DNA from 3 places in the Mesorhizobium sp. 128a genome. Region 3 is predicted to be linked to each of the others. Evidence: predicted binding sites of a transcription regulator. Region 3 holds the regulator's gene; each other region holds the start of a gene.
What was found. The regulator LexA, encoded in region 3, represses DNA repair genes until DNA is damaged. The targets are predictions, from matches to a motif close to TGTTCNNNNTGTGTTCNG.

Region 1: the regulator LexA is predicted to act here: its motif matches at 6,661-6,678, upstream of ACWTU9_RS05365 (helicase-related protein).
Region 2: the regulator LexA is predicted to act here: its motif matches at 7,720-7,737, upstream of ACWTU9_RS14735 (sel1 repeat family protein).

The regions. Positions count from the first base shown of each region.
Region 1 is NZ_JBSPKY010000002.1:331,324-341,258, forward strand. Features, by position in the region: gene ftrA (transcriptional regulator FtrA) at 1-763, opposite strand, end outside; gene ACWTU9_RS05330 (rhodanese-like domain-containing protein) at 852-1,271, shown strand; gene phaR (polyhydroxyalkanoate synthesis repressor PhaR) at 1,330-1,944, opposite strand; gene ACWTU9_RS05340 (hypothetical protein) at 2,063-2,260, opposite strand; gene ACWTU9_RS05345 (acetyl-CoA C-acetyltransferase) at 2,247-3,431, shown strand; gene phbB (acetoacetyl-CoA reductase) at 3,538-4,263, shown strand; gene ACWTU9_RS05355 (FAD-dependent monooxygenase) at 4,287-5,525, opposite strand; gene ACWTU9_RS05360 (TetR/AcrR family transcriptional regulator) at 5,608-6,192, shown strand; gene ACWTU9_RS05365 (helicase-related protein) at 6,844-9,935, shown strand, end outside.
Region 2 is NZ_JBSPKY010000007.1:251,290-261,224, reverse strand. Features, by position in the region: gene ACWTU9_RS14765 (isovaleryl-CoA dehydrogenase) at 1-1,048, shown strand, start outside; gene ACWTU9_RS14760 (carboxyl transferase domain-containing protein) at 1,050-2,657, shown strand; gene ACWTU9_RS14755 (O-acetyl-ADP-ribose deacetylase) at 2,659-3,189, shown strand; gene ACWTU9_RS14750 (hypothetical protein) at 3,310-3,684, shown strand; gene ACWTU9_RS14745 (acetyl/propionyl/methylcrotonyl-CoA carboxylase subunit alpha) at 3,806-5,767, shown strand; gene ACWTU9_RS14740 (branched-chain amino acid ABC transporter substrate-binding protein) at 5,823-6,944, opposite strand; gene ACWTU9_RS14735 (sel1 repeat family protein) at 7,320-7,586, opposite strand; gene ACWTU9_RS14730 (DUF2147 domain-containing protein) at 8,029-8,370, shown strand; gene ACWTU9_RS14725 (hypothetical protein) at 8,592-8,750, shown strand; gene ACWTU9_RS14720 (hypothetical protein) at 8,790-8,984, shown strand; gene ACWTU9_RS14715 (hypothetical protein) at 9,068-9,559, shown strand; gene ACWTU9_RS14710 (AMP nucleosidase) at 9,755-9,935, shown strand, end outside.
Region 3 is NZ_JBSPKY010000006.1:213,512-223,446, forward strand. Features, by position in the region: gene ACWTU9_RS13375 (peptidyl-prolyl cis-trans isomerase) at 1-652, shown strand, start outside; gene trpD (anthranilate phosphoribosyltransferase) at 700-1,710, shown strand; gene trpC (indole-3-glycerol phosphate synthase TrpC) at 1,715-2,527, shown strand; gene moaC (cyclic pyranopterin monophosphate synthase MoaC) at 2,530-3,012, shown strand; gene ACWTU9_RS13395 (molybdopterin molybdotransferase MoeA) at 3,013-4,218, shown strand; gene lexA (transcriptional repressor LexA) at 4,336-5,079, shown strand; gene ACWTU9_RS13405 (ComEC/Rec2 family competence protein) at 5,073-7,529, opposite strand; gene gltX (glutamate--tRNA ligase) at 7,633-9,057, shown strand; gene gltA (citrate synthase) at 9,239-9,935, shown strand, end outside.

The DNA of each region.
Region 1 (9,935 bases), on a different contig from region 3:
GCAGAAATGTCCTCTCGCTCATCCCGGCAAGTTCGGCCAACGTGGCGACGGGATAGTCGGCCGAAATATTGGCGCGCATTCTGTCGATCAACGGCCCAAGCCGGCTGCGCTCATGCGGTTCGGGAACGGAGCTCTCGACATACTGCGCCTGGCCGCCGTCGCGATGCGGCGGCACGACCAGCCGACGCGCCACCATATTGGCCGCTTTGGTGCCGAAATCGCGCCGGACCAGATGCAGGCAAAGGTCGATACCGGCAGCACTCCCGGCCGATGTCAGGACGTTTCCCTCATCGATGTACAAGACGTCGGGAACCACGGTGATATCAGGGTACAGCTCCGTCAGCTTCTCGCTATAGCGCCAATGCGTCGTCGCCCTTTTGCCTGCCAGCAGACCTGCGGCGGCAAGCACGAACACGCCCGAACAGATCGAAAGAATTCGGGCGCCGCGCTCATGTGCCTTTTGAAGCGCCTCGATCAGCGACGGCGGCACCGGCGACTCCGATCCGCGCCACCCAGGCACGATCACTGTCTCGGCTTGGCCGATCAGATCGGCTCCGCCATCGGCAACGATGCGCACGCCGCCCAAGGCGCGCATTTCACCGCCATCGATCCCGGCGACCGCAAAACGGTACCAATCCTCACCCATTTCCGGCCTGGGCAAGGCGAAGATCTCAACCGCCACGCCGAACTCGAATGTGCACAGCCCGTCATAGGCAATGGCAACGACAAGCGGATTGACAGGATGGGAAGATGCATTTGGCATGATCTTGACGATATATGGCAAAGCTGCCAGCTGCAATCGCCCTGCCCGGTGCTTTATCTCTCCGTCGCATCAGCAACGGAGATTAGAGATGAGCTACGTGACAGAGACTCCCGCAGCATCGCCGGAAATTGCCCGCGACCACTTCCTGCGCCGGCTTTCCGTCGAGACCGACTGTTCCGACGTCGCCGCTGCACTGCGCGCCGGAGAGCAGGACTTTGCCCTTCTGCATGTGGTCGGTTCGCCGGAAGCCTATGAGCGCCGCCATGTACCGGGCGCTCTGCATTTGCCGCACCGCGAGATAGCGGCCGAGCGGATGGCGGAGTGGCCCGAACAGGCGCTGTTCGTCGTCTATTGCGCGGGACCCCATTGCAATGGTGCGGATCGGGCGGCCTTCAAGCTGGCCGGCCTCGGCCGTCCGGTGAAGATCATGATCGGCGGCATCACCGGCTGGGAGGACGAGGATCTTCCATTCGCCTCAGGCAAGGAGCCGGGTACCCTGCGGGCATGATCCCGAGGCCAAGCACTTGCCGTCCGCCCCTTCGAGCAACGGGATGGCGACTGGCGCTCTACGACATCGTGTCGAGTTTGCGCTGCATGGCGGCGATCTGGTCCTTCAATTCCTGAAGGTCGTCGCCACTCTTTTCCGGCGCTTCCTTGCGGGCCGGTTCGGGCGCAGCCGCCGCAGCGCCATTTGAGGTGGCTGACGGGAACGGCGTGAACAGGCGCATGGCGTTCTGGAACATTTCCATGTTGCGCCGCGTCTGCTCTTCCAGCGCCTTGATCGGCGTGGCGATCTTCATCACGTCGAGCGGCGACTTGCCGATCGCGCCTTTCATCTGCTCGCGGAAACGCTCCTGTTCCTTGGAGAAGGCGATCATCGACTGCTCGAGGAAGCTCGGCACGATCATCTGCATCTGGTCACCGTAGAAGGCGATCAGCTGGCGCAGGAACGGAATCGGCAGCATGTTCTGCCCATCCTTGTTCTCCAGTTCGAAGATGATCTGGGTCAGCACCGGATGGGTGATGTCGTCACCGGTCTTGGCGTCCTGGACCGTGAACTCCTCGCCCTTCTTGACCATCTCGGCCAGATCCTCGAGCGTCACATAGGTGCTGGTGCCGGTGTTGTAGAGACGGCGGTTGGCATATTTCTTGATAATGATCGGGTCGTCTTTCGCGGCCATCAGCATCCTCCCGGGGACACCGGCGCGCCTGAGTAAGCCGCCGGTAACGATTGCGCCATTTTTAAGGATATGCGCAAAAGCTCCATAATTCCAAGCGCTTTGTGCAGTGCGGCATCATTTATTGCTGCATGGCGGGCCAAATATGCTGCGCAGCAATGGCCAGGCGATCGCGCCGGCCGCCCGTGCCCCGCTTGCGGTGCATGGCCGGCATGCCCATTTCCGGTTTGACTTGGGGTGTGGAACCGGCAAGAAAAGTGACAACAACACCCAAGAACACGACACCTCGAAGTCTGGAGAGAAAAATGTCCGCTTCCAATTCAATCGTCGTCGCCAGCGCCGCACGCACCGCTGTCGGCTCCTTCAACGGCGCCTTCGCCGCCACACCGGCGCATGAGCTTGGCGCCGTCGTCATCAAGGAGCTTTTGTCGCGCGCCGGTGTCGAGCCGGGCGAAGTCGATGAGGTCATTCTCGGCCAGGTGCTGACCGCGGCACAGGGCCAGAACCCCGCCCGCCAGGCGTCGATCAACGCCGGCCTGCCCAAGGAGACGACCGCCTGGGGCCTCAACCAGGTTTGCGGCTCGGGCCTGCGCGCCATCGCGCTCGGCATGCAGCAGATCGCCACCGGCGACGCCAAGGTGATCATCGCCGGCGGCCAGGAGTCGATGTCGCTGTCGCCGCACGCCGAGCACCTGCGCGCCGGCGTGAAGATGGGCGACTACAAGATGATCGACACCATGATCAAGGACGGCCTGTGGGACGCTTTCAACGGTTATCACATGGGCAACACCGCCGAGAACGTCGCCCGCCAGTTCCAGATCACCCGCGACGACCAGGACCAGTTTGCGCTCGCTTCGCAGAACAAGGCCGAGGCCGCGCAGAAGGCCGGCAAATTCAACGACGAGATCGTCGCCGTCACCATCAAGGGCAGGAAAGGTGACACCATTGTCGATCAGGACGAATACATCCGTCACGGCGCCACTATCGACGCCATGACCAAGCTGAAGCCGGCCTTCGACAAGGACGGCACGGTGACCGCCGCCAACGCTTCCGGCATTAATGACGGCGCTGCCGGCGCCCTGCTGATGACCGAGGCCGAGGCATCGCGGCGCGGCATCACCCCGCTGGTGCGCATCGCGTCCTGGGCGACCGCCGGCGTCGATCCGGCGATCATGGGCACCGGACCTATTCCCGCTTCGAAGCGGGCGCTGGAGAAGGCCGGCTGGTCGGTCAAGGATCTCGACCTCGTCGAGGCCAATGAGGCCTTCGCCGCACAGGCCTGCGCCGTCAACAAGGGCATGGGCTGGGATACGTCCATCGTCAATGTCAATGGCGGCGCCATCGCCATCGGCCATCCGATCGGCGCCTCGGGCGCGCGCGTCTTCAACACGCTGGTCTTCGAGATGCGCCGCCGCGGCGCCAAGAAAGGCCTCGCCACGCTCTGCATCGGCGGCGGCATGGGCGTGGCGCTGTGTGTGGAAGCGATTTGAGAAAAATAGAGTGAATGGTGAATGGCAAATGGTGAATGACGGATAGCCACCCGTCTTCGACCATTCACCATTCACTATTGACCATTCACCAGGGAGGAGGAACTCAATGTCCAAAACAGCAATCGTCACAGGCGGATCGCGCGGCATCGGTGCGGCGATCTCGATCGCGTTGAAGAACGCCGGCTATTCCGTTGCCGCCAACTATGCCGGCAATGACGAGGCTGCGGGGAAGTTCAGCGCGGAGACCGGCATCAAGACCTATAAATGGTCGGTCGCCGACTACGATTCCTGCGCCGCCGGGATCAAGCAGGTCGAGGCCGATCTCGGCCCGGTCTCGGTGTTGGTCAACAATGCCGGCATCACCCGCGACGCCATGTTCCACAAGCTGACGCGCGAGCACTGGAAGGAGGTTATCGACACCAACCTCTCCGGCGTCTTCAACATGACGCATCCTCTGTGGGGCGGCATGCGCGACCGCAAGTTCGGCCGCGTCATCACCATCTCCTCGATCAACGGCCAGAAGGGCCAGGCCGGCCAGGTCAACTATTCCGCCGCCAAGGCCGGCGACATCGGCTTCTCGAAGGCGCTGGCCCAGGAAGGCGCCCGCGCGGGCATCACCGTCAACGTCATCTGCCCCGGCTACATCGCCACCGAGATGGTCAAGGCCATCGACGAGAAGGTGCTCAACGAACGCATCATCCCGCAGATCCCTGTCGGCCGCCTCGGCGAACCGGAAGAGATCGCGCGTTGCGTCGTCTTCCTCGCCTCCGAGGACGCCGGTTTCATCACCGGCTCGACCATCACCGCCAATGGCGGGCAGTACTTCGTCTGACCGAAATCGCACGGCGTATCGGTTCAGGCAACCAGCTTGAACTCGCGCTTCGCCGACGGCTTGGCCATGCCGGGCTGTGACGGCGCCGGCAGCCTCGCCATATCGGCCCCGCTGAGACCTGACAGCTTCAGCGAAATCCTGCGCTTTGCGATCGGGTTGATGTTGACGAAACCAAGCACTAGGTTACGCAGGAAGCGCCTCAACGGGGTGCGCGTCAGCGCCATGCCGGTAAGCCGGCCGGCCAGTTCGATCACCTCCTTCGCCGCCGGGCGGCGAAGCGTCTCGTAGAGGTCGAGCTCGCTTTCAGGGCGGATGCCGTTGATCACATCGCCAAGCAGTTCTCCCAGCACCACGGCATCGATCAGTCCGGTGTTCATCCCCTGACCGCCGGCCGGGCTGTGCACATGGGCGGCATCGCCCATCACGAACAGGTTCCCCTGGCGATAGGATTTGGCGATGCGGTGATGGACGCGGAAGCGTGTGCTCCAGCTCAGATCGAGAATCCGCGCCCTGCTGGCGGAAGGGCCACGGCTGTCCAGCAGCGCCTGGATGTCGGCGATGCCAGGTCGCTCCGGCGCTTCATCCATGGTCGCGACGATGCGGTAGGACCCATCCGGCAGCGGCGCCACGACGACCAGCCCGGCCGGCGAGAACAGCAGCGAGACTTCCGTCGGCCCGAGCGGCCAGTCGAGGCGGACGTCGGCGAGAACAAAGGAGCCGTCATAGGCCTCACCGTCGAAGCCGATGCCCGCAGCGTCGCGGACCACGCTGTGCATGCCGTCTCCACCGACGACGTAGCGTGCCGTGATCGTGCTTTCGCGGCCGTTCTGGACAAGGGTAACGCGTACACTGTCCTGGTCCTGCGTCAGCCCCTTCGCTTCGACGCCGCGATGGATGGCGCCGCCCAGTGCGGCGATGCGTTCGGCCAACACCTTCTCGGTCAGGTTCTGCGGGATCATCAGCACATAGGGGTATGCTGTGGGCAGACCGGCAAAGGCGAGATTGACCCGCGTCCGGTCACGGTCGCGGATGGCAAAGTTATCGAGCTTCAATCCGAGTTCGACCAGGCGCCCGGCGACGCCGAGCGGCTTCAGTGTTTCCAGCGTCTGCGCATGGATCACGCCGGCGCGTGAGGTGTTGAGGCCTTCGGCAAGACGGTCGACCAGCACATGGTCGACGCCCCCCAGATGCAGGGCAATCGACAGCGCCAGGCCTGTCGGGCCAGCGCCAATGATAAGGACTTCGGTGGTATCGGGCAGCATTTTCTGGCTCCATTTGTCAACGGTTGGTGACTTTTAGTTTGAGCGCTTGAATTTGTCAACAGTCGTTGGCATATGAATTTTCATGATTGCGAATCAGCCTAAGAAACCCAGCAAATCCGACCGTACCCGCGCACAAATCCTGGGTGCCGCCAGACAGCTTTTCGCCGAGCATGGCTATGATGGCGCCTCGATCCGTGACATCGCCGCACGCGCGTCGATCGATCCGGCAATGGTGATCCGCTACTTCCACAGCAAGGATGAACTGTTCGCCAGGGCAGCACTGTTCGACCTGCAACTGCCGGCAACGCAAGTGACCGACGAGAGCTCGATCGGTGATGCAATTATCCGACGCTTCCTTCGAACATGGGAAGGCTCAGTCAACGCCACCGGTATGGTCATCCTGCTGCGTTCAGCAGCATCGAACGAATTCGCCGCCGACAAAGTTAGGGAGATCTTCGCTACGCAGGTGAGACCGGTCGTTGCGGCGTTCGGCGACCCTGCCGACGCCGGCCGCCGCGCCGGACTTGTCGCCAGCCAGTTGCTTGGCTTGGCGACCTGCCGCTATCTGCTGCAGCTTCCACCGGTCGTTGCCCTGTCGCATGATGAAATCATCACCAGCATCGGCCCGACCTTGCAGCGCTACGTCACCGGAGTGGCGGCGGCCTGAAAGGTCGGCCAGCCCGACGGCTATAAGCTGATCACTTGTGCTGTTCCGGCACGCAAAGATTAACAACTCCGGCTCCCCTCTGTGCGAAACCCTCGTCACAAGCTGTGAATTCTCGGTGGACAAACTGTGGACAACACAACATGTTGGGGTGAACAAAACGGGAAAATCACCGCATCGCCAATTCGTCGCCGATTCGTTCCGGCTTTGACCGGAACGTTAACGGCGAAGACCCAAGCCACCATCCAAATGGTTAAGTTCGGTTAGGAAAAGTCAATAATTTCATAACCTTGACGGCGGTCTGTTGGTGCCCGACGAGGCTTCGCCGGAAAAGGTTAACGGGAACGCTCGCCCTGCATGAATCGGGCCAGTTTCAGGGATTCAGCATGTGGTGAGACTCCCGGTTACAAAATCCACATGTAGCCGTGAACAAAAGCTGAATCTGCTGGAGTCACCGATTCGTCGCCGATTCGTTCCAGACTCGTTCCACCTGTTAATCGGAAGAGAATCCGGACCTCGAAGGAAACTCCAGAACTGCCGGCCGGAACATTCCGCTTTCGCTTCGCGCCCGAAATCCTTATGTGTCGCCTGTCATACGCGCCATGCGAGGCGCGCTCCCGACAACACGATGCAGAAAGCCTCATTTCCGGGCCGATGAACATCCAGCCAAAACACACCGAGCCGCTGATCCTGTCGGGCCGCGACGTGACCGCCGTGCTGGGGCCGACCAACACCGGCAAGACCCATCTCGCCATCGAGCGCATGGTGGCGCATGAGAGCGGCATCATCGGCCTGCCGCTCCGCCTTCTGGCGCGAGAAGTCTACGCCCGCGTCTGCGAAAAGGTCGGCGCCCACAAAGTGGCGCTGATCACCGGCGAGGAAAAGATCCAGCCGCCCGGCGCGAAATATTCGGTCTGTACCGTCGAGGCCATGCCGCGCGAGACCGACGCTGCCTTCGTCGCCATCGACGAGGTGCAGCTTGCCGGTGACCTCGAACGCGGCCACATCTTCACCGACCGCATCCTGCACCTGCGTGGCCGCCAGGAAACGCTATTGCTTGGCGCCGCCACCATGCACGGCATCCTCCAGCGGCTGTTGAAGGGCGTCTCTGTAGTGACGCGGCCTCGGCTGTCACACCTGGCCTATGCCGGCTCGAAGAAGCTGACCCGGCTGCCCCGGCGCACGGCGATCGTCGCCTTCTCCGCCGACGAGGTCTATGCCATCGGCGAACTGATCCGCCGACAGCAAGGCGGCGCCGCCGTCGTGCTGGGCGCCCTCAGCCCACGCACCCGCAACGCCCAGGTGGCGCTGTTCCAGGCGGGCGATGTCGACTATCTCGTTGCCACCGACGCCATCGGCATGGGTCTCAATCTCGATCTCGACCATGTTGCCTTTGCCCAGAACCGCAAATTCGACGGCTACCAGTACCGCAATCTGACGGCGGCCGAGCTCGGCCAGATTGCCGGCCGGGCCGGCCGGCATCTGCGCGATGGCACCTTCGGCGTCACCGGCCAGGTCGATCCGCTGGACGAGGACCTGGTCAAGCGCATCGAAGGCCATGAATTCGATCCGGTGAAGGTGCTGCAATGGCGCACCGCGCATTTCGATTTCGCCAGCCTCGATGCGCTGAAGCGCTCGATCGAGACCAACGCACCGGTCGAAGGCCTGACACGGGCGCTTCCGGCGGTCGATGCGCAGGCGCTCGAACATCTCTCCCGCGATGAGGACATCCGCGCGCTCGCCACCAATGCCAAGCGCGTGGCGCTGCTGTGGGAAGCCTGTGCGCTGCCCGATTACCGAAAGATCGCGCCTGCCCAGCACTCCGACCTGATCGCCTCGATCTATACGGACCTCGCCAAACACGGCCATGTCGACGAGAACTACATGGCCGAGCAAGTGCGCAGGGCCGACACGACCGAAGGCGATATCGATACGCTGTCGCACCGCATTGCTCAGATCCGCACCTGGACATTCGTGTCCAACCGGCCGGGCTGGCTGGCCGATCAGGCACACTGGCAGGAAAAGACGCGCGAAATCGAAGACAGATTGTCGGATGCGCTGCATGAGCGGTTGACGAAACGCTTTGTAGACCGCAGGACTTCCGTCCTCATGCGGCGCCTTAGAGAAAATACAATGCCTGAAGCCGAAATTAGTCCTACCGGAACCGTCCTTGTCGAAGGCCATCATGTCGGCGAGTTGCAAGGGTTCCGCTTCACCGCCGACCAGACAGCCGGCGGCGAAGACGCCAAGGCCGTGCGCACGGCGGCGCAAAAAGCACTGGCCGCCGAGTTTGAGGCGCGCGCCGACCGCTTCGGCGCCTGCGCCAATGGCGACCTCGCGCTTGGCTCCGACGGCACGCTGCGCTGGATCGGCGCGCCGATCGGCACGCTGGTATCGGGCGAAGACGCGCTGAAGCCACGTCTGGTGCTGCTGGCTGACGAGCAACTGACCGGCCCCGCTCGCGACAAGGTCGCCACGCGCGCCGAGCGCTTCGTCAATTTCCAGATCGAATCCTTGCTGAAGCCGTTGGTCGACTTGAAGAATGCCGAGCAGATCACCGGCATCGGCCGCGGCATCGCCTTCCAGCTCGTTGAACATTTCGGCCTCATCAACCGCCGCGACATCGCCGAGGAGATGAAGTCGCTCGATCAGGAGGGACGCGCCGCCTTGCGCCGGCTCGGCGTGCGCTTCGGTGCCTATCACGTCTTCGTGCCGGCGCTGATTAAGCCCGCGCCCGCCGGACTGATCACGCTTTTGTGGGCGCTGAAGAACGACGGCAAGGACAAGCCTGGCTTCGGCGACGTGGTGCACGCGCTGGCCTCCGGCCGCACCTCAGTGGTCATCGATCCGGCTTTCGACAAGACTTTCTACAAGCTCGCCGGCTACCGCAATCTCGGCCGCCGCGCCGTGCGCATCGACATTCTGGAACGGCTCGCCGACCTGATCCGCCCGGCGACCAACTGGAAGCCCGGCCTCGGACAGCGCCCGGACGGCGCCTATGACGGACAGTCCTTCATGGTGACACCGCCGATGATGTCGATCCTGGGCGCCACCGCCGACGACATGGAAGAGATCCTGAAAGGTCTCGGCTACCGAGCCGAGCCGAAGCCGGCAGCGGATGTGAAGGCGCGGCTGGAAGCGCAGGACAACGCCGCGCGGGAAGCCGCGGCGGCCAAGCTGGCAGCGGACGCAGCTGCAAAGGCCGAACAGGCCAAGGTGGCGGAAGCCGCCGCAACTGACGCTGTCGCCGAAGCGCCGGCCGACGGTTCTGAACCGGATGCGACTGCCGTCCCTGAGGTTGCGGCTCAGGAGCCCGTTGCCGAAATGGCAGCGGAGGCTGTTGCAGACGCTCAGCCGGAAACTCCCGCTGAGGTTAAGGACGACGTGCCGGCGCCAGCAGCCGAAGCCGTTGCAGGAGAGGCACCAGAAGCTCCGGCCGAAGCTGGAGAAGAGACTAGGCTTGCGGCAGAGGCTCTCACTGAGGAACCTGCCGACGAAAGCGCCGGAGCCCCTACCTCCCCCTCGATGGGGGAGGTCGCGTCGCAGAGCGACGCGGGTGGGGGTGACAACGCCGACGGTGCAGATACTGCCGAAGCCGGCGCTCCCCCCGCCCCGGCGCTGCGCGCCGACCCTCCCCACGAGGGGGAGGGTGGAAACGCTGCGCCTGCCCCAGAGGCTGAAGAACCAAAGCCGATATTGCTATGGCGGCAGGGCCGTTTTGAGCAGCGCCCACGCCATCGTCACGA
Region 2 (9,935 bases), on a different contig from region 3:
CAACCAGTTCCCCGCGCATCTGTGGAAAGAACTTGGCGCGCTCGGCCTGCTCGGCATCACCGCCGATCCCGATTTCGGCGGCAGCGGCATGGGCTACCTCGCCCATGTGATCGCGGTGGAAGAGATTTCCCGTGCCTCGGCCTCGGTCGGCCTTTCCTACGGCGCCCATTCGAACCTCTGCGTCAACCAGATCAACCGCTGGGCGACACCGGCGCAGAAGGAGAAATATCTGCCGGCATTGTGCTCGGGCGAAAGGGTTGGTGCGCTGGCCATGTCGGAATCGGGCGCCGGCTCCGACGTCGTCTCGCTCAAATTGCGCGCCGAAAAGCGTAACGACCGCTATGTGCTCAACGGCTCCAAAATGTGGATCACCAACGGGCCGGATGCCGAGACGCTGGTGGTCTACGCCAAGACCGACCCCGAGCGCCATTCACGCGGCATCACCGCCTTCATCGTCGAGAACGCGATGGCCGGCTTTTCCGTGGCGCAAAAGCTCGACAAGCTCGGCATGCGCGGCTCCAACACCGGTGAACTGGTGTTCAAGAATGTCGAGGTGCCGTTCGACAACGTGCTGCACGAGGAAGGGCGCGGCGTCGAAGTGCTGATGTCCGGTCTCGACTATGAGCGCACGGTGCTTGCCGGCGGCCCGATCGGGCTGATGGCGGCGTGCCTCGACGTGGCGATCCCCTATGTGCATGAACGCAAGCAGTTCGGCCAGCCGATCGGCGAGTTCCAACTGGTGCAAGGCAAGCTGGCCGACATGTATTCGACGATGAACGCCGCCCGCGCCTATGTCTATGCGGTGGCGGCTGCCTGCGATCGCGGCCAGACGACGCGCAAGGACGCCGCCGGCTGCGTGCTGTTTGCGGCGGAGAAGGCGACGCTGATGGCGCTCGATGCCATCCAGCTGCTTGGCGGCAACGGCTATACCAACGAGTACCCGACCGGCCGGCTGTTGCGCGACGCCAAGCTCTATGAGATCGGCGCCGGCACCAGCGAAATCCGCCGCTGGCTGATCGGGCGCGAGATCATGGCGGAGGGGGTTTAGTATGGCCGTACTGCAGACCCAGATCTCGCCCTCCACCGAAACCTTCCGCGCCAATGCCGAGCGCATGCGGGTGCTGGTTGCCGACATTGCGGACAAGGCGGCAAGCGTCGAGCGCGGCGGCTTGGATGAAGCGCGCGAACGTCATGTTTCGCGCGGCAAGCTGTTGCCACGCGAGCGGCTGGCGCAATTGCTCGACACCGGCTCGCCCTTCCTCGAGATCGGACAGTTCGCGGCATGGTCGATGTATGGCGAGGACATCTCCTCGGCCGGCATGATCGCCGGCGTCGGCCGTGTCGAAGGCACCGAGGTGATGGTCGTGGTCAACGACGCCACCGTGAAGGGCGGCACCTATTATCCGCTGACGGTGAAGAAACATTTGCGGGCGCAGGAGATCGCGCTGCAGAACAACCTGCCTTGCGTCTATCTCGTCGACAGCGGCGGCGCCAACCTGCCCAATCAGGACGAGGTGTTTCCCGACCGCGAGCATTTCGGCCGCATCTTCTACAACCAGGCCAACATGTCGGCGGCCGGCATCCCCCAGATCGCCTGCGTCATGGGCTCATGCACGGCAGGCGGCGCCTATGTGCCGGCAATGTCGGACGAGACGATCATGGTGCGCAACCAGGCGACCATTTTTCTCGGCGGCCCGCCGCTGGTGAAGGCCGCCACCGGCGAAGACGTCAGCGCCGAGGAGCTCGGCGGCGCCGACGTGCACACCAGGCTGTCAGGCGTCGCCGACCACTATGCGCTGGACGACGAACATGCGCTGGCCATCTGCAGGCGTATCGTCAAAAACCTAAACCGGCGCAAGACCGTAAGTCTGGCCTTACGACAGCCCGCGCCGCCGCTTCACGATCCACATGAACTCTACGGCGTCGTGCCGACGGATTTGCGCCAGCCCTATGATGTGCGCGAGGTGATCGCGCGCGTCGTCGACGGTTCCGAGTTCGACGAGTTCAAGCAGAATTACGGCACCACGCTGGTCACCGGCTTTGCGCACCTCCAGGGCATGCCGGTCGGCATCATCGCCAACAATGGCGTGCTGTTTTCAGAGAGCGCGCTGAAAGGCGCGCATTTCATCGAACTGTGTTGCCAGCGCAAGATTCCACTGATCTTCCTGCAGAACATCACCGGCTTCATGGTCGGGCGAAAATATGAGGCCGGCGGCATCGCCAAGGACGGCGCCAAGCTGGTGATGGCGGTCGCCACCGCGCGCGTGCCGAAGGTGACGATGATCATCGGTGGCTCGTTCGGCGCCGGCAATTACGGCATGTGCGGTCGCGCCTACTCGCCACGCTTCCTGTGGATGTGGCCGAACGCCCGCATTTCGGTGATGGGCGGCGAACAGGCGGCAATGGTGCTGGCCATGGTCAAGCGCGAGGGCATCGAACGCAAAGGCGGTGAATGGAGCGCGGACGACGAAGCAAAATTCAAGAAACCGATCCTGATGAAATACGAGCACGAGGGCCATCCGCTCTACTCCTCGGCGCGGCTTTGGGACGACGGCATCATCGATCCGGCAAAGACGCGCGAGGTGCTGGCGCTCAGCCTGTCGGCCGCGCTCAATGCCGACATCGAAGAGACGAAGTTCGGCGTGTTCAGGATGTAGGATGAGCACGCTCAGCGAACGGATCCGCATTCACACCGGCGACATCACGAAGCTGGATGTCGACGCCATCGTCAATGCCGCCAATTCCTCGCTGCTGGGTGGTGGCGGCGTCGACGGCGCCATTCACCGCGCGGCCGGCCCGGAGCTCGAATTCGAATGCCGGATGCTGAATGGCTGCAAGGTCGGCGACGCAAAGCTCACCAAGGGCTATCACCTACCCGCACGCTATATCATCCACACGGTCGGGCCGGTCTGGCAAGGTGGCGGCAAGGGCGAAGCCGGACTGCTCGCCTCCTGCTACCGCCGCTCGCTCGAAATCGCTCGCGCCCGTGACTGTCGGACGGTAACCTTTCCGGCGATCTCGACCGGCATCTACCGTTATCCGAAGAATGAGGCGGCAGACATTGCCGTCGGCATAGCGAGCGACTTCCTGCAGCAGAACGCCCTTCCCGAGATGGTTGTTTTCTGCTGCTTCGACGACCAGACCGCCGAACTATACCGGCAGGCCGTTGCTGGCGTTGGGGAACGCTGAACTTGATCGTCCAACAGGTTTCTTCCCGCCGGCAAATGCGAATTTCCATCAGCAAACTGGCGGGCGTGCAAAATATTCGCTATTGCTCATCCTGCATTGAGCGTTTTGGGGTGGGTAAACATGTATCTGAAATATTGTCGCAAGTCGGTCATCTCGATACTTGCAGGACTCCTAATATTTGTGACGCCTGGCGTTGGCGCAGCAGAGTCGCTGGCGGGGAACAAGGGCGACGTCCGTTTCTGGCCAGAATTGCCGAAAAACCCGAAAGACCCGTGCACCAAGGCCTACAATGCCTATGTGGCGGCCGGCGGCCATTCGGCCTATGCGACCACGCCGTATATGCGGGTAACGTTGTTGTATATGATCTGCGGTTCGCGCGTGAACGCGCCGTCGCAAAAAGCTGCCGAAGACGCGGCTTTGAAATCCTGCCAGGCCGGCCGCCGCAAATGGAAAGTCACTACAGGAGGCGCTTGCGAAATCGCGGCGTCAAAGTAGGCAGAAGCCATTTCCCAAAGCTTTTTGACAATGCCTTGATGCCAACGCAGGGTGTGGTGGGGGCTTGCGCGAAGCGGCGCGCAAAGTGGCGCAACCGCCCACGGCAAACTCTGGAGGCTCCATGTTCGCCAAGATCCTGATCGCCAATCGCGGCGAGATCGCCTGCCGGGTGATCCGCACCGCACGCAGGCTCGGTGTGCGCACCGTCGCTGTCTATTCCGACGCCGATGCCAAGGCCCTGCATGTCGAAATGGCCGACGAGGCGGTGCATGTCGGCGCTTCGCCCGTCGGCGAAAGCTATTTGCGCGGCGACAAGATTGTCGCGGCCGCACTGGCGACAGGCGCCGAAGCGATCCATCCCGGCTACGGCTTCCTCTCGGAAAACCCCGACTTCGTCGATCAGGTGGTGGCGGCAGGGCTCACCTTCATCGGCCCGTCGGCCGCCTCGATCCGCGCCATGGGTTTGAAGGACGCGGCCAAGCGGCTGATGGAAAAGGCCGGCGTGCCGGTGGTGCCGGGCTATCATGGCGAGGCGCAGGAGATCGTGCTGCTGGCATCAAAGGCGCGCGAGATCGGTTATCCCGTGCTGATCAAGGCGCGCGCCGGCGGCGGCGGCAAAGGCATGCGCCGCGTCGACCATCCCGACGATTTTTCCGAGGCGCTGTCGGGTGCGCGGCGCGAGGCCAAGGCAGCGTTTGGCGACGACCGCGTGCTGGTCGAAAAATATGTCGACAAGCCGCGCCACATCGAGGTCCAGGTGTTCGGCGACAATTTTGGCAACGCGGTGCATCTCTACGAGCGCGACTGCTCTGCGCAGCGCCGCCACCAGAAAGTAATCGAGGAAGCGCCGGCGCCCGGCATGACACCGGCGTTGCGCAAAGCGATGACGGACGCCGCGGTCAAGGCCGCCAAGGCAATCAGCTATTCCGGCGCCGGCACCATCGAGTTCATCGTCGACGCCTCGCAAGGGCTGAAGCCCGACCGCTTCTGGTTCATGGAAATGAACACCCGCCTGCAGGTCGAACATCCCGTCACCGAAATGGTCACCGGCACCGACCTGGTCGAGTGGCAGCTGCGGGTGGCTAGCGGCGAAAAGCTGCCGAAGACGCAGAGCGAGATCGCACTTTCCGGTCACGCCTTCGAGGCGCGCATCTATGCAGAGGACGCGGCAAAAGGGTTTTTGCCGGCGACAGGCACACTGCATCACCTCACATTTCCCGACAACGCTCCAGAAGGCGCCACGATACGCATCGAGACCGGCGTGCGGGCCGGCGATGCGATCTCGCCCTTCTACGATCCGATGATCGCCAAGCTGGTGGTCCACGCCAAGGACAGGCAAGCCGCGCTCGACGCACTCGGCACGGCCTTGTCGCAGACCGAGATCGCCGGCTCGACCGTCAACACCGCCTTTCTCGCTGCACTTGCAGCGGACACCGATTTTTCCGCCGGCGACGTCGACACAGGCCTGATCGGCAGGCAAAAGGAAGCGCTGACCGCGATCGCCCCGCCGAGCAGCGAGATCGTTGCCGCGGCCGCCCTTGCCGCGGCCGGCGCCGGTGCGTTGCCGCCATCGCACGATCCATGGTCGTCCCTGGCAGGCTATGCGCATTTCCACACTGTCGCGAGGCGCACGCGGCTGCGTCATGGCGAGGACGATATTCTGGCACGTGTTTCAGTGCGGCCGGACGGCCGCTTCGAGGTGGCGCTTGATGCGCCCTATGACAGCGTCAACTCGCACGATCTTCGCGCTGCCCCTCGCCTTGCCCGCTGGCCAGGCCACGTCACCGTGTTCGAAGGCGCGGTCGGCTACAGTTTCCTCGTCCCGGATCCGCTGGCCCGAACCGACGAGGCCGCCGCCGCTTCCGGCAGCCTGCGTGCGCCGATGCCCGGCCTGGTCAAGTTGGTGCGCGCGGCAAAAGGCGAGACCGTCAGCAAAGGCCAGCCGCTGCTGATCCTGGAAGCGATGAAGATGGAACACACGATCGCGGCCAGCCATGACGGCGTCATTGCCGAGATTGCGAGTGAGGGCGCGCAGGTCACCGACGGAACCGTGCTGGTGCGCTTCGTTGAAGAGGCTGCATAGCCCTTAAGCAAAAATGGCCGGGACAAGCCCGGCCATTTCATGAGCACGCGGACGATTACTGCGCGATCGGCGCGTATTTGCCGTCATGCCACTGGTTGATGTCGTAGCTGGCGTTCTTCAGATCGCCCTTCTCGTCGAAGGTGACCTCGCCGACCACGGTGCTGAACGGCGTGCCGTTCTTCAGCGCTTCGGCAACCTTGACCGGATCGTCGGTTCCGGCGCGTTTGATTCCCTCTGCAAAGGCCTGAACGACGGCGTAGGAGAACAGCGTGAAGCCTTCCGGCACGAAGCCGCCCGCCTTGATCTTGGCGATGGCCTCCTTGGCTTCGGGCTTGGCCTGCGGGTCGGACGGGAAGACGAACATGGTGCCTTCACCGGCCGGGCCGGCGACCTGCCAGAATTCCGGCGTGGCGATCGAGTCCGGCATGATCAACTGGAACTTGACGTTCTGCTCGGCCGACTGGCGCAGGATCAGGCCGGCCTCGGGATGGTAACCGCCGAAATAGACGACGTCGGCCTTGAGGTCCTTCAGCTTGGTGACGAGCGCCGAATAGTCCTTCTCGCCGGCATTGATGCCTTCATAGTCGATTTCCTTGAGACCGCCGGCATTCATCGTCGCCTTGACGGCATCGGCCACGCCCTGGCCGTAGGCGCTCTTGTCATGCAGGATGACGACATTCTTGCCGGCATATTTCTTGGCGATCCACGGGCCCATGAAGGCGCCCTGCGCGTCGTCGCGCGTGTAGAGGCGCATGATTGTCGGCCAACCGGCCTTGGCGGCGGCATCGGTCAGCTCGGGATTGGAGGCGGACGGGCTCATCATCAGCGCGCCGGCTTCGGCGTAGACGGCGGAGGCCGGAATGGCGGAGCCCGAGCAGGCGTGGCCATCGACGAACTTGACGCTGTTGGCGACGATGCGATTGGCGACGGAAACCGCCTGCTTGGGATCGCACTGGTCGTCCTCGATGTCGAGCTTGATCATCGAACCGTTGACACCGCCGGCGGCGTTGATCGCGTCGGCGGCTGCCGTTGCACCCTGCTTGAACTGATCGCCGATCGTGGCGAGCTGTCCGGTCATCGGGCCGACCACCGAAATGGTAATGTCATCGGCAAAGGCAACCGGCGCGCTCATCATCAGGCCAAATACGGCCGCGCCCAAAATACCCATTTTTTTCATGGTGATAGAACTCCTCCCACACTCGCGCAGCCGCTCTGGCCGCGCTTCTTTCAGAAGGCGGGACAATTTCATCCTTCACTGGGCCTGTCTAGGCGCATCGGCGCCACTCGATTGGGCCTCATCAACGCAAAAAGCCACGCCAGCCTTGTTCCGGCCGGTCGTGGCTTTTTGCTCTTGGAGCAGTCCCCATGCGCCCCCGCGCCACGAAAACCTGCTCGCCGTCCCCATTGTGCACGGCTGGACCGTGTCGGTCTGCCGCGTCCTTGTTCTTCATCGTCGACCGTCTTGTCGCGGCCTTGTTATTTCACCGGTTCCGGCCGTCTTTTGCGGTCTTGATCCCGGGGCTTCCCTGTTTTCGATAGTCTGCCTGCAATCTCAGTGGATGGTCATCCATTCGCGGGCTTCACGCAGCGCCCTGGCGATATCGACCTTGGACATTGCAGCAGACAGTTCCGAGCGCAGTTCGGCGGCGCGGACCGAGCCCTTGATGGCGGCGATGTTGAACCATTTGTGGGCGGCGACGACATCGGTCTCGCAATCGCGGCCAGTCGCATACATCATGCCCAGTTCGAAGAGAATGTCGGCCTGGGCAGTTGCCCCCATGGCGCCGAAGCCGGCTTCAAGCATTTCAAAACGTGCCATTTTAGTCCCCTGTCTGGCTCCCGAGAGCGGGCCTTTTCTGTCCCCCGGTGTCCCCTGGGGAGCCGCTCTTTCGATGCTTCCGAGAATGAAGCCGAGCCTTGAATCCGTCGTTAAATGGCGTGCTTAATTTGGAGAAAACAAAGCTAAAACAAGAGGTAAACGCGGAAATTCGTTAAGGATACAAAGCCAGCAATCGCGCTGTTTCGTAGCGGATTTGACGAAAATTTGCCGGGCGTCGGTCAACACTCCGCTAACCACAGGAACCAAAGCCGGCGCGTCGATCGTTTCATTTCCTGGTCGCCGAGCGTTTTCTCGACCTCATGAAATTGCAAAACCTTCCCTCACGGCACCCGCTTTCGTTTTGCCGGGAGCTGGATTAGCTTACGTTTGCGTAAGGGGCAGAGAGGCGGGCGCCCCACCTAAAACCACAGGGAGGACAGATATGTTTCGCAAAGTGAGCTTGGCCCTGGCGGCCACATTGATGATGGCGGGCGCGGCCTGGGCTGATCCGATCGAAGGCAATTGGAAGACGCAAGCCGGCGACACCGCACTCATTGGCGGCAGCGGTTCATTCTCCATCACACTGAAGACCGGCAAATATGCCGGCAAGACCATCGGTTCGCTCAAGGCGACCGGGGACAACAAATATGCCGGCAACATCACAGATCCGGCAAACGACAAGACCTATTCCGGCAAGGCCACACTGTCGGGTACCTCGCTGAAGATGAGCGGCTGCGTGCTCGGCGGGCTGATCTGCAAGAGCCAGACCTGGCATAGACTCTGAGCTTGCTGTTTTGACGCGACGATAGCGGGGCCTGCAGGCCCCGTTTCCTTTTCCAGGTGCCCACGGCATACCGGCATTGGCACCTCGCGGCCTCGTAATCGGGCCGACGCTCTCCCCAAAAACATCGTCAATCACTTTGAACCGCAGATGAACGCCGGCATCAGAGCCGGTTCAGTCGCATCAGGGCATTTTGATGGCGTGTTCAAGGAGACACCACCCAAATGCTCGCTCGCCGCTTCACCATCGTCTGCCTGTTGATGAGCCTGTTCGGCATGTTCTTCGCCATTCTCGTGGCCGAAGCCGGCCGTCCGGCGCGCTCCTGGGATGCAGCAAGTTCCAACGCATGCCAGTTCAATTGCGTGAACCATTTTCGCCCCTGAGACGACAAAGACGTAGATCCAAACAGAAAAGCCAAAGCCATGAACCGCACAGCCATCAACGCCCTCAAGACCCTTCGGCTTCTGCCGCGGGCGGCGCTCGTCCTGATCGTGCTGTCGGCGCCGGTCCTGGCCATGCCGATGATGCGGGCCGACGCCGACACGACGATCGACGCGCCGGCGACGAAGAAGCATGGCGTTGGCTTTGTGCTGCTCGTCAGCCTGCAGCGCGGGTAATTTCTTGTGGCCCCGCATCGGCCACATCGCCTTGCAAGTAGCGAACACCCACGCCAATGTATGAGCAAGTTGGGAGGACGGCCATGGATAGCCAAGGTCAATCCGCGAAAATGTTGGCTTGTATTGCGTGCCTTTGTTTGTTCGCCGAATCTGCTTATGCAGAAGAACGCCTCGGTGGCTTGAGGATCGGCATGAACAAGGCCCAGGTGGATGGCTTGCTCAAGGGACACTGTCCCGACCAGCTTATTGATGATCCCGCCTACCCCGGCTACATGCTTTGTCAGAACGGCAAGTCTCAACTTGTGACGAAAATTTCGAATAAAGACCGCCTTTTCTATATCAGCATGTCCGAGTCATCGGTGCTGCCGGCGGCAATTTATTCCGCCAAACTTGCGGCAGACACCGGCTTCACCAAGCAGCAGAAGAGTTGCGAACTCTCCGCCGAGGCAAAATACTGCTGGCTCGATGACCAAGGCAACGAAATCTTCGCGGGGGTCAACGCCGGGAACGGCATATTCAATTCCCTCATCATCAACATCGGCATCTACAATCAGGATGGCGGGCCTAATCCGTAAGCCCTTTGTCGGGCACCGGAAGGGTATCTCGGCTGAATCGAGCAGCCTGCCTGGCCGGTTCGACCTTGGACGTGCCCAGAGAAAATTGTGGCTGTGGCCGGCTTGCGCCCGCATACCCCTCCCAACCGCCGTTCCAAGTCTCTATATTAAGCCATGGAAAAGCGAATCTACCCACAAGCTATCGAATCGGTCGTCATGCCGGAGCCTTTCGGCAAGAAGAGCTTCGACGACGCCAAAAAGGCCGTGGCCGCCTTGCAGGGGCTCTACGACCGCAACACCAAATTCCTGCGTGACTCCTTTGCGGCACTTGCCGCCGGCGGGGACGAAAGCAAGCGCTACCGCGCCTTCTACCCGGAGATCGGCGTCACCACCAATT
Region 3 (9,935 bases):
CGTCGACGCCATCGACCGCACCGGCCTCAAGCCGGACGGAACCGTCATCAAGGACCTGCCGGCATCGCCGGACCTGATCAAGGCGGTGTTCGAGGCCGAACCCAACACCGAGAACGAGGCCCTGACCACGACCAACAATGGCTTCGTGTTCTACGAGCTGACATCGATCACGCCGGCGCGCGACCGCACGCTGGACGAGGTTCGCCAGCGGGTGGTGGCGGACTGGACGACAGAGGAAACAACCAAGCGGCTGACCGCCAAGGCCGATGAGCTCGACAAACGCCTCAAGGCCGGCACCACGCTTGACGTCATCGCCGGCGAACTGAAACTTGAAAAGCAGACCAAGCGCGGTGTGAAGCGCGAGGCCGACGATGTCGATTTCGGCAAGGACGGCGCGGCAGCGATGTTCGGCGTCGGCGAAGGCGGCACCGGGCTGATCCCCTCGCCCACCGGCGAAGGCCAGATTCTGTTCAAGGTGGCCGAAGTGTTCGAGCCGGCCGGAGCCGATGCCAGTTCGGTGCCCGACGATGCCCAGAAATCCTTCACGCAAGGCATGTCCGACGATCTGCTCGACCAGTTGGTGGCGCAGTTGCAGACGCAGTACGCCGTCAGCGTGGACCAGGCCGCCGTTGCCCAGGCCTTGGCTCAATGAACGCCTTAACCCAATGAATGTCTTGACCCAATGAATGCCTTGGCCCCATGAGCGCCCTGAAGATCCATATCGCCAAGGTCGCCACCGGGACCGCGCTGACCTTTGACGAAGCGCGCGAAGCCTTCGACATCATCATGTCGGGCGACGCGACGCCGGGCCAGATCGGCGGCTTCCTGATGGCGCTGCGCGTGCGTGGCGAGACGGTGAGCGAGATTTCCGGCGCCGTCGCCACCATGCGCGCCAAGATGCTGCGCGTCGAAGCCCCTGAAGGCGCCATCGACATCGTCGGCACCGGCGGCGACAACTCGCACTCCGTCAACATCTCGACGGCTTCGGCCTTCGTCATCGCCGGCTGCGGCGTGCCGGTGGCCAAGCATGGCAATCGCGGCCTGTCCTCGCTGACGGGCGCCGCCGATGTGCTGGTTGCGCTCGGTGTCAAGATCGATATCCCGCCGGAAGTGATTGGGCGCTGCATCCATGAGGCCGGCGTCGGCTTCATGTTCGCGCCGGCGCATCATCCTGCGATGAAGCATGTCGGCCCGACCCGCGTCGAACTCGGCACCCGCACCATCTTCAACCTGCTCGGCCCGCTGTCCAATCCGGCTGGCGTCAGCCGGCAGATGGTCGGCGTGTTCCTGCCGGAATGGATCGTGCCGGTGGCCGAGACATTGAAGGCGCTGGGCACAGAGCATGCCTGGGTCGTCCATGGCGACGGCTATGACGAGATCACCACTACCGGCGAGACGCAAGTTGCGGAACTTGCCGGCGGCGAGATCCGCCATTTTACGCTCACCCCGGAAGCAGTCGGCTTGCAGCGCCACACCAAGGAAGAGTTGCGCGGCGGCGACGCCCCCTACAACGCCAAGGCGTTGCGCGACATGCTGGGCGGCGCTGCCGGGGCCTATCGCGACACGGTGCTGATGAATGCCGGCGCCGGTATGGTGGTGGCGGGCAAGGCAACGACGCTGGCCGACGGCATGGCGGCGGCGGCACAAGCCATCGACAGCGGCCGGGCGCTGGGCGTGCTCGACAGGCTGGTCGAGATTTCGAACGGATAGGACCGTGGCTGACATTCTGCGCAAGATCGAGGCCTACAAGCGCGACGAGATCGCGACGGCAAAGGCGAAGATGCCGCTGGCCGAGATCAAGGCGCGGGCCAAGGACGCGGACGCGCCGCGCGGCTTTCTCAAGGCGCTTGAAGCGAAGCGCAGATCGGGCAGTTTCGGGCTGATCGCCGAAATCAAGAAGGCGAGCCCGTCCAAAGGCTTGATCCGCGCCGATTTCGACCCGCCAGCGCTGGCGCGGGCCTATGAGAAAGGCGGCGCCGCCTGTCTTTCGGTGCTGACCGATGCGCCGTCCTTCCAGGGCGCGCCGGAATTTCTCACCAACGCGCGCAAGGCGGTGTCGCTTCCCGCGCTGCGCAAGGATTTCCTGTTCGACCCCTATCAGGTCTACGAGGCACGCGCCTGGGGCGCCGATGCCATCCTGATCATCATGGCCAGCGTCGACGATGCCTTGGCGAGCGAACTGGAAGCGACCGCATTCGAACTCGGCATGGATGCGCTGATCGAGGTGCATGACGAGGCCGAGACGCAGCGCGCGGTAAAACTGTCGTCGCAGCTGATCGGCATCAACAACCGCAATCTCAGAACATTCGAGACCAGCCTTGAAACCTCGGAGCGGCTGGCGTCGATGGTGCCGGGCGGCCGATTGCTGGTCAGCGAGAGCGGCATTTTCACCCACGACGATTGCCTCAGGATGCAAAAGACCGGCATCGAAACCTTCCTTGTTGGCGAAAGCCTGATGCGGCAAGACGATGTCGCCGCGGCAACGCGCCTGCTTTTGACAGGCAAGGCGACAGCCGAGGTAGCCTGACGATGACAGCCGCCCTCACCCATCTCGGCGCCAAGGGCGAGGCCAACATGGTCGATGTCGGTGGCAAGGACGAGACGACACGCACGGCAATCGCCGAGGGCTTTGTCTCGATGCGGCCTGAAACCCTGAAGATGATCCTCGATGGCGACGCCAAGAAGGGCGATGTGCTGGGCACAGCGCGCATCGCCGGCATCATGGCGGCCAAGAAGACGCATGAGCTGATTCCGCTCTGCCATCCGCTGCTGTTGACCAAGGTGTCGGTCGACATCGAGCCGGATCCCGCTTTGCCCGGCCTCAGGGTCACCGCGCTCGCCCGCGTCACCGGCAAGACGGGCGTCGAGATGGAGGCGCTGACCGCTGCATCGGTGGCTTGCCTGACCATTTACGACATGGCCAAGGCCGCCGACCGCGCCATGGTGATCTCCGGCATTCGGCTGGTGGAAAAGACCGGCGGCAAGTCCGGCGACTACAAGGCGGGTTCTTAAATGGCGCTGGTTCCGGTCGCCGAGGCGCTTCAACGCCTCCTCGACGGCGCTGCGGCGCTGCGGGGTGAAAGCGTGGCGCTGGCGGATGCGGCCGGCCGGGTGCTGGCAGAGCCTGTCGTAGCGCTGCGCACCCAGCCGCCTTTCAACGCGTCCGCCATGGACGGCTATGCGGCGCGGGCGCAGGATGTGGCATCCGCCCCGGCGCGGCTTTCTGTAATCGGAATGGCGCCTGCCGGGCGCGGCTTTGACGGCACCGTCGGCAAGGGTGAGGCCGTGCGCATCTTCACGGGCGCGCCGCTGCCTGAAGGCGCAGACACCATCGTCATCCAGGAAAATGTCAGGGATCTCGGCGGTGGCCAGGTCGAGGTCACCGAGCCGACGGCAAAGGAACGCAACATCCGCCGCCGCGGGTTGGATTTTGCGCAAGGTGACGTCCTGCTGGAGAAAGGCCGCGTGCTCGATCCGGCCGCACTTTCGCTGGCGGCATCGGCCAACCATCCGATGGTGAATGTGGTGCAACGGCCGCTGGTCGCCATCATCGCCACCGGCGACGAGTTGCTGCCGCCGGGCAGCGCGCTTGGCCCCGACCAGATCATCTCGTCCAATGCCTATGGCGTCGCGGCCGCCGCGCAATCGGTCGGCGCGCGCGCGCTCGATCTCGGTATCGCGGCCGACCGCAGGGAAGCGATTGCAGCACTGGTGCAGAAGGCAGTCGCGGCAAAGGCCGACGTCATCGTCACGCTCGGCGGAGCTTCGGTCGGCGACCACGACCTTGTGCACGACGTGCTTACCGGCGAAGGCATGAAGCTCGATTTCTGGAAGCTTGCCATGCGCCCGGGCAAGCCGCTGATGTTCGGGCGTCTCGGCGACATCAGATGCATCGGCCTGCCAGGCAACCCGGTGGCGAGCCTGGTCTGCTCGCAACTGTTCCTGAAACCGCTTTTGGCGCAGCTGGGTGGCCGCGTCCATCGGCAGGATATGCGGCAGGCGCAACTCGGCGCCGCGATGCCGGCCAACGATCTCAGGCAGGACTACGTGCGCGCCGTGGTCCGGGAAGAAGCCGGCGCACTTGTCGCAACGCCGTTCGGCATCCAGGATTCCTCGATGCTGCGAATGCTGGCCGACGCCAACGGCTTGATCGTGCGCGAGCCCTTCGCTCCAGCCGCCGCCCCGGGTGCCGCCTGCAGCGTGCTGATGTTACGCTGAACAAAACGTCAACACATTCATTAAACTTTAAAAGGTTGCGGAACACAACTGGAACAGATAGTGTTTGTTCTGGGTTTGTTTTTTCTGATTCTGGTTTCAGAACCCTGGGGGGCCGCGATGCTGACGCGCAAACAACATGAACTCCTGATGTTCATCCATGAACGCCTGAAGGAGAGCGGAATCCCGCCGTCTTTCGACGAGATGAAGGAGGCGCTCGACCTCGCTTCCAAGTCCGGCATCCACCGCCTGATCACGGCGCTGGAGGAGCGCGGTTTCATTCGCCGGCTGCCGAACCGGGCGCGCGCGCTGGAAGTGCTGCGGCTGCCAGACTCGATTGCGCCTGGCCTCAATGCGGCGAAAAAGTTCTCACCAAGCGTCATCCAGGGCAGCCTCGGTCAAAACCAGGGCGGTCTCGGCCGCCAGATCAAGCCGGCCTCGCCCTCGCGTTCGATGTCTGCCGGCAATGACGACGCGGTTTCGGCGGTGTCGATCCCGGTTATGGGCCGGATCGCCGCCGGTGTGCCGATAGACGCCATCCAGCACCAGACGCATTCGATCTCGGTGCCGCCCGACATGATCATGGGCGGCGAACACTACGCGCTCGAGGTCAAGGGCGACTCGATGATCGAGGCCGGCATTTTCGACGGCGACACCGTCATCATCCGCAATGCCGACACCGCCAGCCCCGGCGAGATCATCGTGGCGTTGGTCGACGACGAGGAAGCGACGCTGAAACGCTTTCGCCGCAAGGGCGCCTCGATCGCGCTGGAAGCCGCCAATCCGGCCTATGAGACCCGCATCTTCGGACCGGATCGGGTCAAGGTGCAGGGCAAACTGGTCGGGCTGATCAGGCGTTACTGAGCCGGTTTAGGTTTGTACTTTTCACGCTGCTTGTAAGGCGGCAGGCCGCGTGCTTCGCGTGAGAAGTAGCGTTGCTCGTGCCAGGGACGGTAGGGCTTGTCGACGGCGAAGCGAATGGTTGGGGCTGTCGCGGCCGATTGCGGATCGAAGAAGACGGCGGCACTGCCATCGCGGGCAAGCTGCTTCTTGGTAACGACCAGAACCAACGGGTCGCGGCACGGATTGTAGGCGGTGGCGTCGTCGATGACGATCAGGCTCGCGAAAGCGCAGGCTGGCCGGGCTGTCTTGCGGTCTTTTGCAAGCGCGACAATGGCTCCGGACGGGTGCCGGGCAATGCAGAGATCGCCTATGCAGTAGAAGGGTGAGCCGGGCGGCAGGTCGAGCGGATCGAGATCGAGCCGCCTGTCTCCCGTCTCAAATGTCTCGGGCTGAATGATGGTCTCGGCCATCAGCGCCCGTTTCCAGTTGTCGGTGGTGAATTCGTTTGCGCGCTCCCGGTTGAGAGCGAGCTCGCCGCCGCCGATCGGCACAGCCACCAGATGCGCATCCTCGGAAATGAGCACATCGGGCGTCCGCACCTGCGGCACCGTCAACAGACCAGCCAGCGCGAAAGGTACGGCCGCCAGCCTCAGCCAGGTGGTGGCCATGGTCGCGATGACCAGTGCAACCGTTGCCAGCAATACGGACTGGATGGAGATCAGCCCGACGGCATCGAGCGGCGAACGCTCGGAGATCCAGGCAGAGATCGCGATCATTGCCGTCAGGCCCTTGCCCATGACGTAGAGGAACGGCCCGTCCGCGCCGAACGGCATGGCCAGCGCGCTGAGCACTCCGAATGGCATGACAACCAGCGATACGATCGGCATCACGGTGAGATTGGCGAGCAGGCTGAGCGGCGACACACGCTGGAAATGCCAGATCGCGAACAGCAACGTGGCGCTGCCGGCAATGATCGAGGTCATGGCGAGGCCGCCCATGCCAGCCAAGAATCTTCGCGACAGAAAACCGGCAAGGGAGCGCTTTGCCGGCGGCGTTCTCACTTTGTCGGCGCGGTAGTCGGCCCAGCCGGCATAGGCGCCGACAAGGGCGGCGGTAGCAGCAAACGACATCTGAAAGCTCGGGCCGACAACCTCATGCGGCGACACCAGGATGACGGCGATGGCCGAGATTGCCAGATTGCGCATGGTGAGCGCGGCACGATCGAACAGCACTGCGATGAGCATCACCGCCAGCATGATGAAGCTGCGCTCTGCGGCGACCACGATGCCTGAAATGACGAGATAGGCGGCGATCGAGACGAGTGCCACGGCGGCCGCATATTTCTTCACCGGCCGGCGCGAGGAGAAATCGGGAAACAGCGCGAAGGCGCCACGCAGCAACGCCATGATGGTGCCGGCGACCAGCGCCATGTGCAGACCCGAAATGGAGATGATGTGGTAGATGCCGGTGCGCCGCATCGCTTCGTTGACCTCGTCCGGAATGCCGGCGCGCACCCCAACAATGAGCGCCGCGGCAATCTCGCCTTCGGCCCCGCCGATCTTGCCCCTGATATGATCGGCAATGTTTTCGCGCGCCTTTTCAATCGCAGAGGAGAGCCGTGCAATCAGCGGCGGCGGTTCCTGCGCGGCGATGGTTTTGGGATTGCCGAGAAAGAAGCCGCTGCCGCCGATGCCGCTGAAATAGCTGTCGAAGGAGAAATCGTAGCTGTCCGGCCGCACCGGACCCGTCGGCGGCAACAGCCTGGCATAGCCGGTCACCAGGGAGCCTGCCGTCATATCGGCCGGAATCCCACGCGCCGAGAGCCTGACCCGCTCCGGCGCGTAGCGCAGCTTGGGGTGAGCGGTGGAAATCACGTCGAGCGTCAGCCTGATGCGGCCGTTCTCCATGTCTTCAAGACTGACAACGCGCCCGGTCAACCGCGTCTGGATCTCGGAGCCCAGCATCTGCGTTCCGGCGCGCCAGGTCTCGACCTTGGCGGCAACCACGCCGAGCGCGCATAGCATCGCAGCCATGCAGCACAGATGCATCTTCGGCCTAGATCGCGTGGCGAGAGCACAAAATGCAGCCAACGCCACAATGGCGATTGGCTGGGCGAAGCCCGGCTCGCTGGCCAGCGAGAAATAGACAATGACCCCGGCGGCCAGGAAGACCGGCACCAGCAGGAAGGCAACGCCACGGTCGAGTTCCGTGCCGGCGGCCACGGCAACGCTGCGGCGGATTGCGGACCATGACGGACGGCGGAGCAGCCTGCGCAGACGGATGGCGGTTCCAGGCACGGCGACAGGCGCCGATGCTACGTCATCCGGCGCCAAAGGCAGAATGCCGGGGCTCAGTTCCAGCAGCGCAACGGGCATCGGCTCGGCATAGGGAGTATCGGCAAACAGCGACCGTTCGCTGACGCTTGCTTCAGCGCCCTCGCCTTGATCCTCGCCCCGGCCACGTCCAGCCATCGGGTCTGCCCCTTGCGCCCCAGACCCCCTATGCTACATGAACGCGCAAAGCGCGAAAGTCCGCGCGATCATGCCTCGCTTTTCCAGAATCCCTGAGAGTTCCATGCCCGACAAGGTCGTCACCCGTTTTGCCCCCTCGCCCACCGGCTATCTGCACATCGGTGGCGCGCGCACGGCGCTGTTCAACTGGCTCTACGCCAAGCACACCGGCGGCACGATGGCGCTGCGCATCGAGGACACCGACCGCGAACGCTCCAGCGCTGCGGCAACCCAGGCCATTCTGGATGGGTTGACCTGGCTCGGCCTGTCCTGGGACGGCGAGGCCGTCTCACAGTTCGAGCGCGCGCCGCGCCACCGCGAGGTGGCCGAGGAGTTGGTGCGCCTGGGCAAGGCTTATTACGCCTATGAGACACCCGCAGAGCTTGAGGCGATGCGCGAGGCTGCCCGCGCCAAGAGCCTGCCGCCGCGCTACAATGGCGCGTGGCGCGACCGCGACCCCTCACAGGCGCCCGCCGGCGTCAAGGGCGCCATTCGCATCAAGGCGCCGATCTCGGGCGAGACCGTGGTGCATGACCGCGTGCAGGGCGAGGTGCGCTTCCCCAACAAGGATCTCGACGATTTCATCATCCTGCGTTCGGACGGTGTTCCGACCTACATGCATGCCGTCGTTGTCGACGACCATGACATGGGAGTCACCCACATCATCCGCGGCGACGACCACCTGACCAATGCGGCGCGCCAGACGGTGATCTACCACGCCATGGGCTGGGACGTGCCGTCCATGTCGCACATCCCGCTGATCCATGGCGCCGACGGCGCCAAGCTGTCGAAGCGGCATGGCGCGCTCGGCGTCGAGGCCTACCGTGCCATGGGCTATCTACCTGAGGCGCTGCTCAACTATCTGGCACGGCTCGGCTGGAGCCATGGCGACGACGAGGTGATGTCGATCAAGGACATGATCGCCTGGTTCGATATTGGCGACGTCAACAAGGGCGCGGCGCGCTTCGACTTCGCCAAGCTCGATGCGCTGAACGGCGTGCATATGCGCAAGATGGACGACGTTCAGCTGCTCGACATCTTCGTCGCCACTTTGCCCTATCTCGAAGGCGGCCCTGCGCTTGCCGCCCGCCTCGACGACACCAGGAAAGCGCAGCTGCTGGCCGCGCTGCCTGGCCTGAAGGAGCGCGCCAAGACGCTGGTGGAACTGGTCGATGGCGCCGGCTTCCTGTTCGTCAAGCGGCCGCTGCCGGTCGACGAGAAGGCGGCGGCACTTCTCAGTGCCGATGCGCGTACGATCCTGCGCGGCGCGCACGCGGCCTTGCAGACCGTTTCCGGCGAATGGACGGCCGCTGCGGCGGAAGCCGCCGTGCGCGAGTTCGCGACGGCCGGTGGCCACAAGCTCGGCGCCGTGGCCCAGCCGCTGAGAGCGGCGCTTACCGGCCGCAGCACCTCGCCCGGCGTTTTCGACGTGCTTGCCGTGCTCGGCCGCGAGGAAAGCCTGGCGCGGATTGCGGATCAAATCGATTAGGAGCGAACTGGCCCAAGAAGATTGGCATTGAAAGGCGCGTTTCGCAGTGCAACATTAGGCCCTGGCCCAATCTGGCACGCACCTCCCAAAATGCGGTGGCGAGTTCGCGCATTCCGGTGATTTCGACGTGTCGTTTGCAGGACTTGCCTTGCCGGCATAAGGAAGATGAAGGAGTTTGAGAATGAGCGAAGCTGCGACAAAACTGGACACCGGCAGCAAGACGCATCCGTCGACTGCCACGCTCGAACTGGCCGGCAAGACGCACGAACTCAAGGTGCGAAGCGGGTCGGTCGGGCCTGACGTCATCGATATCGGTGCGCTCTACAACACCACCGGCGCCTTTACCTACGACCCCGGCTTTACCTCGACGGCAAGCTGCGAGTCGGCGATCACCTTCATCGACGGCGATGCCGGCATCCTGCTGCACCGCGGCTACCCGATCGACCAGCTGGCCGAACATGGCGACTTCCTCGAAGTCTGCTACCTCCTGCTTTACGGCGAACTGCCGACCAAGGCGCAGAAGGACGATTTCGACTACAGGGTGACGCGCCACACCATGGTGCACGAGCAGATGTCGCGCTTCTTTACCGGCTTTCGCCGCGACGCGCACCCGATGGCTGTGATGTGCGGCGTGGTCGGCGCGCTGTCGGCCTTCTATCACGACTCCACCGACATTTCGGACCCATATCAGCGCATGGTCGCCTCGATGCGACTGATCGCCAAGATGCCGACCATCGCGGCGATGGCCTACAAATACCATATCGGCCAGCCCTTCATTTACCCGAAGAACGAGCTGAACTTCGCCGCCAACTTCCTGCATATGTGCTTTGCTGTGCCGTGCGAGGAATACAAGATCAACCCGGTGCTGGCGCGCGCCA